2 regions of the Bradyrhizobium sp. HKCCYLS2038 genome follow, and region 1 is predicted to be linked to the other one. Evidence: predicted binding sites of a transcription regulator. Region 1 holds the regulator's gene; the other holds the start of a gene.

The links. The regulator PhoB, encoded in region 1, activates phosphate uptake and scavenging genes when phosphate is short. The targets are predictions, from matches to a motif close to TGTCATNNANCTGTCAT.
Region 2: the regulator PhoB is predicted to act here: its motif matches at 3,231-3,247, upstream of ACQR1I_RS21010 (DUF2794 domain-containing protein).

Annotation. Positions count from the first base shown of each region.
Region 1 is NZ_JBNPTM010000006.1:26,640-31,663, forward strand. Features, by position in the region: gene ACQR1I_RS25275 (HupU protein) at 1-968, opposite strand, end outside; gene ACQR1I_RS25280 (HoxN/HupN/NixA family nickel/cobalt transporter) at 984-2,075, opposite strand; gene ACQR1I_RS25285 (trypsin-like serine protease) at 2,241-3,557, opposite strand; gene phoB (phosphate regulon transcriptional regulator PhoB) at 3,691-4,398, opposite strand; gene phoU (phosphate signaling complex protein PhoU) at 4,415-5,024, opposite strand, start outside.
Region 2 is NZ_JBNPTM010000004.1:674,756-679,779, forward strand. Features, by position in the region: gene ACQR1I_RS20995 (ABC transporter permease) at 1-1,036, shown strand, start outside; gene ACQR1I_RS21000 (Bax inhibitor-1/YccA family protein) at 1,330-2,121, shown strand; gene ACQR1I_RS21005 (GNAT family N-acetyltransferase) at 2,276-2,803, shown strand; gene ACQR1I_RS21010 (DUF2794 domain-containing protein) at 2,854-3,219, opposite strand; gene ACQR1I_RS21015 (DUF1223 domain-containing protein) at 3,640-4,422, opposite strand; gene acnA (aconitate hydratase AcnA) at 4,610-5,024, opposite strand, start outside.

The DNA.
Region 1 (5,024 bases):
TCGGCGGTCGCGTTGACCCGCACGCGCCGTGGCGTCGCCGACTTCGACAGCGCCGCGAGCGCGACGAACCAGGCCTTCGGCATGTCGGTCGGCAAGCCCACCGGAATGCCGGCGAGCTTGGCCGTCTGCAGATAGTTCTGCGCACTTTCGAAGCCCGGCGAGGTGCAGGCGATGCAGGCATAGCCGCCCTTGGTGCAGGAGCCGCCGCCATTCCACGAGCGCTGATTGCAGTCGCCGACCGCCTGCGTGGCGCGGCAGCCGAGATGCTCCATCAGGCAGCCGCGCTCCGACATCGTCTCGGCGCTCGCCTTGAACTCATAGAACTCGTTGCGGGAGCAGCCGTGATGGGCGAGATGATTGGCGATGAAGGTCGGACGTCCCACCGCGTCGAGGCCATCCGCGGTCAGATCGCCCGACACGAGGGCCAGCAGGCTTTCCATCATCCAGCCCGGATGCGGCGCGCAGCCGGCGACGTTGATCACCGGCAATCCGCGCTTCGAACGGAAGCCGGCGCCGAGCGCGCCGCCGACATCGCTGCCCTCGAACTGCAGTCCGACCGCATCGGTCGGATTGATGCCGGCCGCGGGAATGCCGCCATAGGCGGCGCAACTGCCGACCGCGACGACGTAGTCGGCCAGCGGCGCCAGGTCGAGCAGCCAGTGATAGATCGAGCGGCCCGTGCCGGCGAGCATGTTGAAGCGCCCGGTCAGACCGGGTCCGCGCGCCACCGAGCCTTCGAGCACCAGCAGATCGAGCCGCTCGCGGCCATCGCGAATCGCCTCGAGCACATCGACGACCTCGTCACCGGTCTGTTCGCTGACCGAGGGATGCCACACGAGCTCGATGCCGGATTGGCGCAGCTCGTCGAACCAACCCGAGGCACCGCTTTCCAGGATCGACATTGTGCAGCCGCCGCAGCTCGCGCCCTGCAGCCACAGCATCCTGATCATTGCGTCCGAGCCGGCCATCGTCAGGTCCCGCCGCTATCCCGTTCCAAGCGTTCGGCCTACCGGGTTCGGGTTTAGCCCTCCGGCGCGAATGCTGGCAAGCGGTTCGCCCGGTGCGGAACCGCGCCGCCGGCCGGCCAGCATGGCCACGGCCCAGATCAGCCCGAACGCACCGATGGCGACGATGCCGAGATTGGCGATCTCGTCGCCGAGGCCGATCGACGGGAGACCAAGTCGCGGCGCCAGCAGCGTGGCTGCCTCGACGCTGCCGATCACCAGCGCAATCGCCACCGACGCACCCGTGATCACGAGATTGTAGCGCCGCTTGCGCGCGGGATCGGTCAGCGCCCAGCGATAGGCGCCGACCATCAGCATGCTGTCGGCCGTATCGACGGTGGCCATCGCGGCGGCGAACAGCGCCGGGAACACCAGCACATGCGCGAGACTTGCGCCACGCGCCGCCTCCGTCGCCGACAGGCTCAACAGGCCGATCTCGCTGGCGGTGTCGAAGCCGAGACCGAACAGGAAGCCGAGCGGGTACATGTGCCAGGCGCGCGAGATGATGCGGAGCAACGGACGGAGGAGACGAATCAGCAAGCCGCGCTCTGCGCTTCCGACGGCTTCGATGTCCGGCTGCGGCCGTGCCTTGCGGCGCCAGAGGTTGACGAACAGGATCAGGTTGGACACCGCGATCAGCAGCAGGAAGCCTGCTGATACCGCGGTGCCGATGGTGCCGCCGATCGCCCGGATCGCGCTGTCCTCGCTCAAGAGATCGGCGCCGGCGATCAGGCTCACGACGATGGTGGCGATGACGACGACGCTGGAATGGCCGAGCGCGAAGTACAGACCCGCGGCGCGCGGTGCGTCGCCGTCCTGCACCAGCTTGCGCACCACATTGTCGATCGCCGCGATGTGATCCGCGTCGACCGCGTGGCGGAGGCCGAGCAGCCAGGCCAGCATGGCGGTGCCGACGATGGCGGGGCGGTCGGCATACAGCGCGAAAGCCCAAGCCCAGGCCAGCGCGTTGGCGAGCACGAGGCCCGCCAGCAGCGCCGCGTTCCGGCCGCCCTCGGTGCGGAACCGGGCGAGGATCGAGGACCGAGGATGATCAATTGGCAAAATCGTCATACTTGGACAGGAGAGCAAGACCTGCGCCAAAAGGCAAGGCTCGCGCTCCAGCGTCAGAATCCCTCGCAAATCAACAACCGCGGCCCGTTCGACCGCGATCGATCTCCCTCCCTTGGCAACCCGCTATCCGGTCACGCACAAACATTGACCAGCTCGCCTCTCACCTCACCGCGCCGAGGCACTCTGCGCCGCGATCTCGCGCCGCACCGCTGCTTCGAACTGGCTGGCGGGAGAGGCGAACATCAGCCGGGTCTCCTCGTGGAAGGCGGAGAAGATGCCGACCACCGTCGGAACGCCGCCGATCTCAGCGAGGATCGGCGAGCCCGAATAGCCGAAATTGGCGAGGCAATGCACGATGAGCAGCCGCGCATCCTTGGTCATGCCGGCGGTGCAGTTGCGCTGGCCGGTCGGCGAATAGCGCCGCTCCTGGCCGTAGCCGATCTCGGAAATGGTGCCGGCCTGGGTCGCCGCGGCGAGCTCGTCGCGGCTCATCACCTTCACGGCCACCGGCTTCGACGGCAATGCGTCCTTCAACACGATCAGCGCCCAATCAGCGGGTGAGCGGTCGCTCGACCATTTGTCGTGCTGCGTCGGGATGAAATCCGGCGCCAAGATCAGCTTGTCGGCGATCGATGACGCGGCAGGGGTACCCTTGTTCATGCCGACCAGGAAGTGGACGTTCCCGGGGCTGACCAGCGTCACGCCGTTGAACACGCAATGCGCCGCCGTCAGCACCACGCGCGGGGCCACCAGCGTTCCCGTGCACGAGCCTCCGGTGCTGAACTGCGCCACGGTGACGACGCCGATCGCCGACGCCGGCCACGAGGTGGGATCGACGACATCGCCGAAATGACGGTCGAGTCCGAGCAGCTGCTCGGGGCGCGGATTGACGATGCCCGCGTCAGTCGATTCCGGCTTCGGACGCCACGCCGCGATCGTCGCCTCGGCCTGCTGCCGCTGCGCGTCGTTGAGCCTCGCCCGCTGGAGCTCGCGACCGGCCGATCTGACGCCGTTGCGGCCGGCCATCACCAGCCAGGCATAACCTTGGATCACGTCCCGGGTCATGACTTGGCCGTCGAGCATCATCAGGCCGAGCATGTATTGCGACTGGGCGAAGCCCTGCGCGGCGGCGCGGTTGAACCAGCGTCCGGCTTCGCCGTGATCGCGGGCGGCGCCCTCACCGTTGAAATAGGCGATGCCGAGATAGTGCTGTGCGACGGCGAGCCCCTGATCGGCAGCCTTGCGGTACCAGACCAGCGCCTCGGTCGGATTGCGCGGCACGCCCCAGCCGAAGGCAGTCATGAAGCCGAGGTCGAACTGCGCCCGCGCATCGCCTTTGGCGGCGAGCGGCTGCAGACGGCGTAGCGCCGACGCGGACTGTCCATTCGCCGCGGCTGCGACGGCGTCCTCGAGCTCGGCGGCCGAGGCGCTCGTGACTGCACCGAGCAGCACGGAAAGAATGATGATGAGGGGCTTGATCAAGGGCGTCCGCTGCGACTGGCAACACCGAGATGGGTCGTCCAGCCAAGATGATCAAGACGGCGGCGGCGTGGCGGAAAGCGGACGATGAACTCCTTAATGCTTAATGCTGCCGGCCATCAGGCCGGTCCGCCGCTCACGCCTGCTCGGATTTGGCGAAGCGGTCGTCGAGCGCATAGCCGGCGCCGCGCACGGTGCGGATCGGGTCCTGCTCGCGGCCGGGATTGAGCAGCTTGCGCAGGCGGCCGATATGAACGTCGACGGTGCGCTCGTCGATATAGATGTCGCGGCCCCACACGCTGTCGAGCAACTGCTCGCGGCTGAACACGCGACCGGGATGCTCCAGGAAAAATTCGAGCAGCCGGTACTCGGTCGGGCCGAGATCGATCGGCCGTCCCGATCGCGCGACGCGGCGCTTCTCGCGGTCGAGCTCGATGTCGCCATAGGACAGGATCGTCGCGAGCCGCTCCGGGATCGCCCGGCGCAGCAGGCCCTTCACCCGCGCCAGCAGCTCGGGCACCGAGAACGGCTTGACGATGTAGTCGTCGGCGCCGGTCGCGAGCCCGCGCACGCGCTCGCTCTCCTCGCCGCGCGCCGTCAGCATGATGATCGGCAGCTGCTTGGTCTCGGACCGCGCCCGCAGCCGCCGGCACAGCTCGATGCCGGACAGGCCCGGCAACATCCAGTCGAGCACGACGAGATCGGGAATGCGCTCCTTCAGCCGCGTATCGGCCTCGTCGCCGCGCCCCACCGTCTCGACCTCGTAGCCCTCGGTCTCGAGATTATAGCGCAGGAGCGTGGTCAGCGCCTCTTCGTCTTCCACCACCAGAATGCGCGCGGTCATGTCGAACGGGTCTTTCTCAGTTGCCGGGGATCGTCGCCGTGAAGCTCGTCATGTCGCCCTTCGGACGCTTGTCGACGATCGCCTGGCCCTCGATCATGTAGAACACGGTCTCCGCGATATTGGTCGCGTGATCGCCGATCCGCTCGATGTTCTTGGCGCAGAACATCAGATGGATGCAGAACGAGATGTTGCGCGGATCCTCCATCATGTAGGTGAGAAGCTCGCGGAACAGCGAGGTGCAGATGGCGTCGACCTCCTCGTCGCCCTTCCACACCGCCATTGCCGCCGGCAGATCATGCGCGGCATAGGCATCCAGCACCGACTTGACCTGCGACTGCACCAGATCGGTCATGTGCTCCAGGCCGCGGATCAGCTTGAGCGGATGGAAATCGCTCTCCAGCGCCGCGACGCGCTTGCCGATGTTCTTGGCGAGGTCGCCGATCCGCTCGAGATCGGTCGCGACGCGCATGGCGCCGACGATCTCGCGCAAATCGACCGCCATCGGCTGGCGGCGCGCGATGGTGAGCACGGCGCGCTCCTCGATCAGCCGCTGCAGACGGTCGACCTCGGCATCCGCGGTGACGACCTTCTGCCCGAGCGCCACGTCGCGCCGCACCAGTGCATCG
Region 2 (5,024 bases), on a different contig from region 1:
CAATCTGCGGCGGCAGTTCATGGCGCAACTGCCGGAGCAGGCGCCGTCGTTCTTCTTCATCGACGTGCCCTCCGGCGAGGCCGACCGTTTCCGCGATTTCCTGAAGGGCCTTGCGCCGCAATCCACCGTGGATGACGTGCCCATGCTGCGCGGCCGGATCGTCTCCGCCCGCGGCGTTCGCGCCGAGGATCTCAAGCCGACCTCCGAGACCGAATGGGTGCTGCAGAGCGACCGCGGCCTGACCTATACCGGCGAGATTCCGAAGGGCTCCAAGGTCGTCGAGGGCGAATGGTGGGGCGAGAGCTATAGCGGGCCGCCGCTGGTCTCGATCGAGAAGCGCATCGCCGACGGCCTCGGCCTCAAGCTCGGCGACGACATGGTCGTCAACGTGCTCGGACGCGACATCACGGCACGGATCGGCAACATGCGCAGCATCGACTGGCAGGGCCTGGGCATCAATTTCGTGCTGGTGTTCTCGCCCAACGCCTTCCGGGGGGCTCCCCACACTCACGTCGCCACCCTGACGGAACCGCGCTCCGATGCGACCGAGGACGCCCGGATCATCCGCAAGGTGGCCGATGCGTTCCCCATGGTGACCAGCGTACGGGTTCGCGAGGTGATGCAGACGGTCGGCGGGGTGGTGTCCAACCTGGTGCTCGCGATCCGCGGGGCCAGCGCGGTGACGCTGATCTCGGCCATCCTGGTGCTGGGCGGAGCGCTGGCCGCCGGACACCGGCACAGGGTCTATGACGCGGTCATCCTGAAGACCCTGGGCGCCACCCGGATACGGCTGCTCGGCGCCTATGCGCTCGAATACCTCATGATCGGCTTTGCGACGGCGGCCTTTGGCGTCATCGCGGGGTCGGTATCGGCGTGGCTGATCGTGACGCGGCTGATGACCCTGAGCTTCGCCTGGCAGGCCGGCAGCGCCGCCCTGGTCGTGCTGGCGGCCCTGGTGGTAACCGTGGGCCTCGGCCTGGCCGGCACCCTGCTGGCGCTGAACCAGAAGCCGGCGACAGTGTTGCGGAATCTCTGAGCGCGGAAACTCTAAGGGCCGAAACGCTAAGGATTGTGCGCTCTTGCCGCACGGTTAACGCGTTAAATACGGCCCTGACGCGCGCGGAGCGACATTCAGCCGCGCGTGGAAGCTTGCACCAAATATGCTAGTTTCCCATTTAGGGAATGGGCTCAGAGACGTGCCGAAAGATGGCGAATTTGCCGATGACGCAAATTTAATATCTGCGGCCGCGGGTATGAGATAGGGTTTTTCGAGCGCCGGCCGAAGGTCCTGCCAGGACCGGAGCGCCGGACAACCAACGGGAATCGACCATGTCGGACCTCAACCGCAACTATGCTTCACCCTTTGGCCGGGTGGCCGGGCGCGCTGATGCCGCGACCGTCGACGCCGGTCTGCGCGCCTACATGCTGCGCATCTACAATTACATGAGCATCGGCCTGGCCATCACCGGCCTCGCGGCGCTCGGCGTCTACATGGCGGCAGTGACCGGCGATCCGGCGGCCGGCGTGTTCAAGTTCGGTAACGCCTACCTGACGCAGTTCGGCTACGCGATGTTCGTGAGCCCGCTAAAGTGGCTGTTCATCCTGGCCCCCTTGGTCATGGTGTTCGCGATCTCGGCCGGCATCAACCGCCTCGCACCGTCGACCGCGCAGGTCCTGTTCTGGGTGTTCTCGGCCTTGATGGGCGTGTCGCTGTCTTCGATCTTCTTGGTGTACACCCACACCTCGATCGTGCGGGTGTTCTTCATCACCGCGGCGACGTTCGGCGCGCTCAGCCTGTACGGCTACACGACCAAGCGTGACATGACGGGCATGGGCTCGTTCCTGTTCATGGGCCTGATCGGCATCGTGCTGGCGAGCCTCGTGAACCTGTTCCTCGGCAGTTCGATGCTGCAGTTCATCGTCTCGGTGATCGGCGTGTTCGTGTTCGCCGGCCTCACCGCCTGGGATACGCAGCGGCTGAAGAACGAGTACATCTACGGTTACGCCTCCGCGGGCGGCGATATCGCCGAGCGCGCAGCGATCAGCGGTGCCCTGTCGCTGTACTTGAACTTCATCAACCTGTTCACGCTGCTGCTGCAGCTGCTCGGACAGCGCGACTGATCGAACCGCTCTCTCACGAGCGATCCTCGAAGCCCCGGCCTCAGCGCCGGGGCTTTTCGTTTGCGGACGGCCCATGACACGCCTCGCACTGGCGCGGCCCCAGCCATGCCGCGAGCCGGATTGATCGCCGCCCGCGCCTTGGTATGGTTTGACCATGTCCGACATCGAAATTCGGCCCACCCTGGAGGCCGACCTTCCCGCCATCACCGCCATCTACGGCCAGGCCGTCCGCGAAGGCACGGCAACCTTCGAGCTCGACCCGCCGGATCTGGCCGAGATGACCCGCCGCTTCCGCGCGCTGAGCGACGGCGGCTTCCCATATTTCGTTGCCGTGCTGGATGGGGAGGTGGTGGGCTATGCCTATGCCGGACCATACCGGCCCCGTCCCGCCTATCGCTTCACCGTCGAGAACTCGGTCTATCTCGCGCCCGCCAGCCAGCGCCGCGGCATCGGGATGCGGCTGATGCGGCAGCTGATCGATGCGTGCGAAGCTCGGGGTTTCCGCCAGATGATCGCGGTCATCGGCGCCTCCGCCAACGCCGGCTCGGTCGGTCTGCATACCGCCTGCGGTTTCGAGATGATCGGCACCCATCCGAGCGTCGGGCTGAAATTCGGCCGCTGGCTCGATACGGTGATGATGCAACGGCCGCTCGGACCGGGCAGCAGCAACGTTCCGGCTTGAGCCGGCTGCACTGATTTTCTGATGCTGAGTTCGCGGCGGAGCGTGCCGCGTCAGACCAGCGCCGGCTTCGGCGCGATCGCCAGGAGCACACGCTCGAGCTCGTGGCCGCGGCGCAGGATCAGGCCGGTCGCCGAGATCACGCTGTACATGCCCTGCTTGCGGGCCAGGCGCGGATCCTTCTCGATGCGGTAGAGCGGCACCTCGGAGGCGCGGCGAAAGACGGAGAACACGGCGCGGTCGCGCAGGAAGTCGATCGAGTAGTCGCGCCACTCGCCGTCGGCGACCATGCGGCCATAGAGATTCAGGATGCGGTTCAGCTCGAGCCTGTCGAACGTCACCCGGGTGGGCGCCGCAGCCGCATTGCGGGCTGCCGCGCGGTTCTCGCTGGGATCGGCATCCTCCGGGGTGAGGTTCATGGGCGTCCTCCTGTCATCTATGTGACATGATCGCGCCAACCGCCGACGGCCGCAAGGGGCGGTTTTCATTGTTGATCTCGGCGCCCTCGGCCGATGAGCGCGAGTTCCACGAACACGCAACCGTCACGGGATCGTTAGCAGAATCATAATCGCGCCGCCTTTCCGCCCAGCGACCGCCCCCGACGTTAGGCATAAGATTCGTGTGCGTTGGCCCGGTCCTTTCGGTTCCGGATTCCTCAGCCCCCAGCCCCCCGGGGTCGTCAGGATCGGGTCTATTCACAAGTAAAGGCAAAGGGCCAACGCAAGTTGGTCCTTTTGCTTTTATGGCGAGAGCTGCCGCAAAGATTTGCGGCGCGCACCGTCTCACGGACGCGACGCCTGCTCAGGTCAGCAGCAACACGAGATCATAAGGACTGAAGATCAGCGCTCGGGGCTTCGCGCCGTGGCTGACACCCGCCCAACCAATGGCAGCTCGGAAAAGGCGGCCCCCAGCATCGGCCCGGGGCGGTCACGACTGCCGTCCTGCACATAGACGACAGTGCCGTCGACGCCGTCGCGGGCGATCTTCTCCAGCGGCACGTTCCAGCTGACCGGAGCGCCATTCCAATCGCCCAGCTTCAGCAGGCTGCGAACGACGTTGTAGTAGGTCAGATCGCGGCCGCTGTTCTCGCCGCGCCCGACCGAGACCGGCGCCACCCGCGTGATCGCGCAGATCCAGACCTCACCGTGCCGGCGCAACATCTGGTCGTTGGCCCCGGCCACGGAGACGGCAAGCTCCTGGCCGTCGACCGCCAGCCTCACCGGCAAGGACATCACCGTGCCGCCTTGGGCCGTCTCCTCGATGGCGCCTTCGATCGCCTCGCGATCGCTGCCGATGACGTGCACGGAGCCGTTGACCACCGCCTGCGGCGTATAGACCTCGCGATCACCGCGGGCACGCGAATAGGCGCGCTGCCGCGCCGTGAAGCGGGAGTCGGCCAGCGTGTCCTTCCAGCCGAGATAGTCCCAGTAGTCGATCGGAAGCGACAGCGCGATGATGTTGGGATCGTGCGCGAGGTCGCCGAGCACCTTGTCGGCCGGCGGACAGGAGGAGCAGCCTTGCGAGGTGAAAAGTTCGATGACCGCACGCGGATCGGATGAGGCTGGCCGGACGAAAGCGATGACCGCACAGACGCCCAACGCCGCGCGTGACCACCACGACATCTGTCCACTCATCGCCACTGTCCTGTCTGGAACACTGTCCGCTGCGCCTTGCCGCGTCAACGATCGCGAAGCCGCCCTCGTAGTTAAAAGTCTGCAAACGCAAAGGAGGCGGCCTTTGTCATAGGCCGCCTCCTTCATCACCCGCTACTCACTTCAGAGTGAGCCAAACTGTCGCATCGCGCTTTGGTTAAGCGGCGAGCTTCCGCAGCACGTAGTGCAGGATGCCGCCATTACGATAGTAGTCCAGTTCGTCCAGCGTATCGATCCGGCAGAGCAGCGGCACCTGTTGCGCCGCACCGTTTGCCGACACGATCTCGGCGGTCAGGGTCTGGCGCGGCTTCAGATCACCTTGGAGGCCCTTGATGGTGACCTTCTCGTCGCCCTTGAGGCCGAGCGACGACCACGACGTGCCCTCCTGGAAGGTCAGCGGCAGCACGCCCATGCCGACCAGGTTGGAGCGGTGGATGCGCTCGAAGCTCTGGCAGACCACGGCGCGGACGCCGAGCAGACGGGTGCCCTTGGCCGCCCAGTCGCGCGACGAGCCGTTGCCGTATTCGGCGCCGGCGAACACCACCAGCGGCACGCCCTCTTCCTGGTACTTC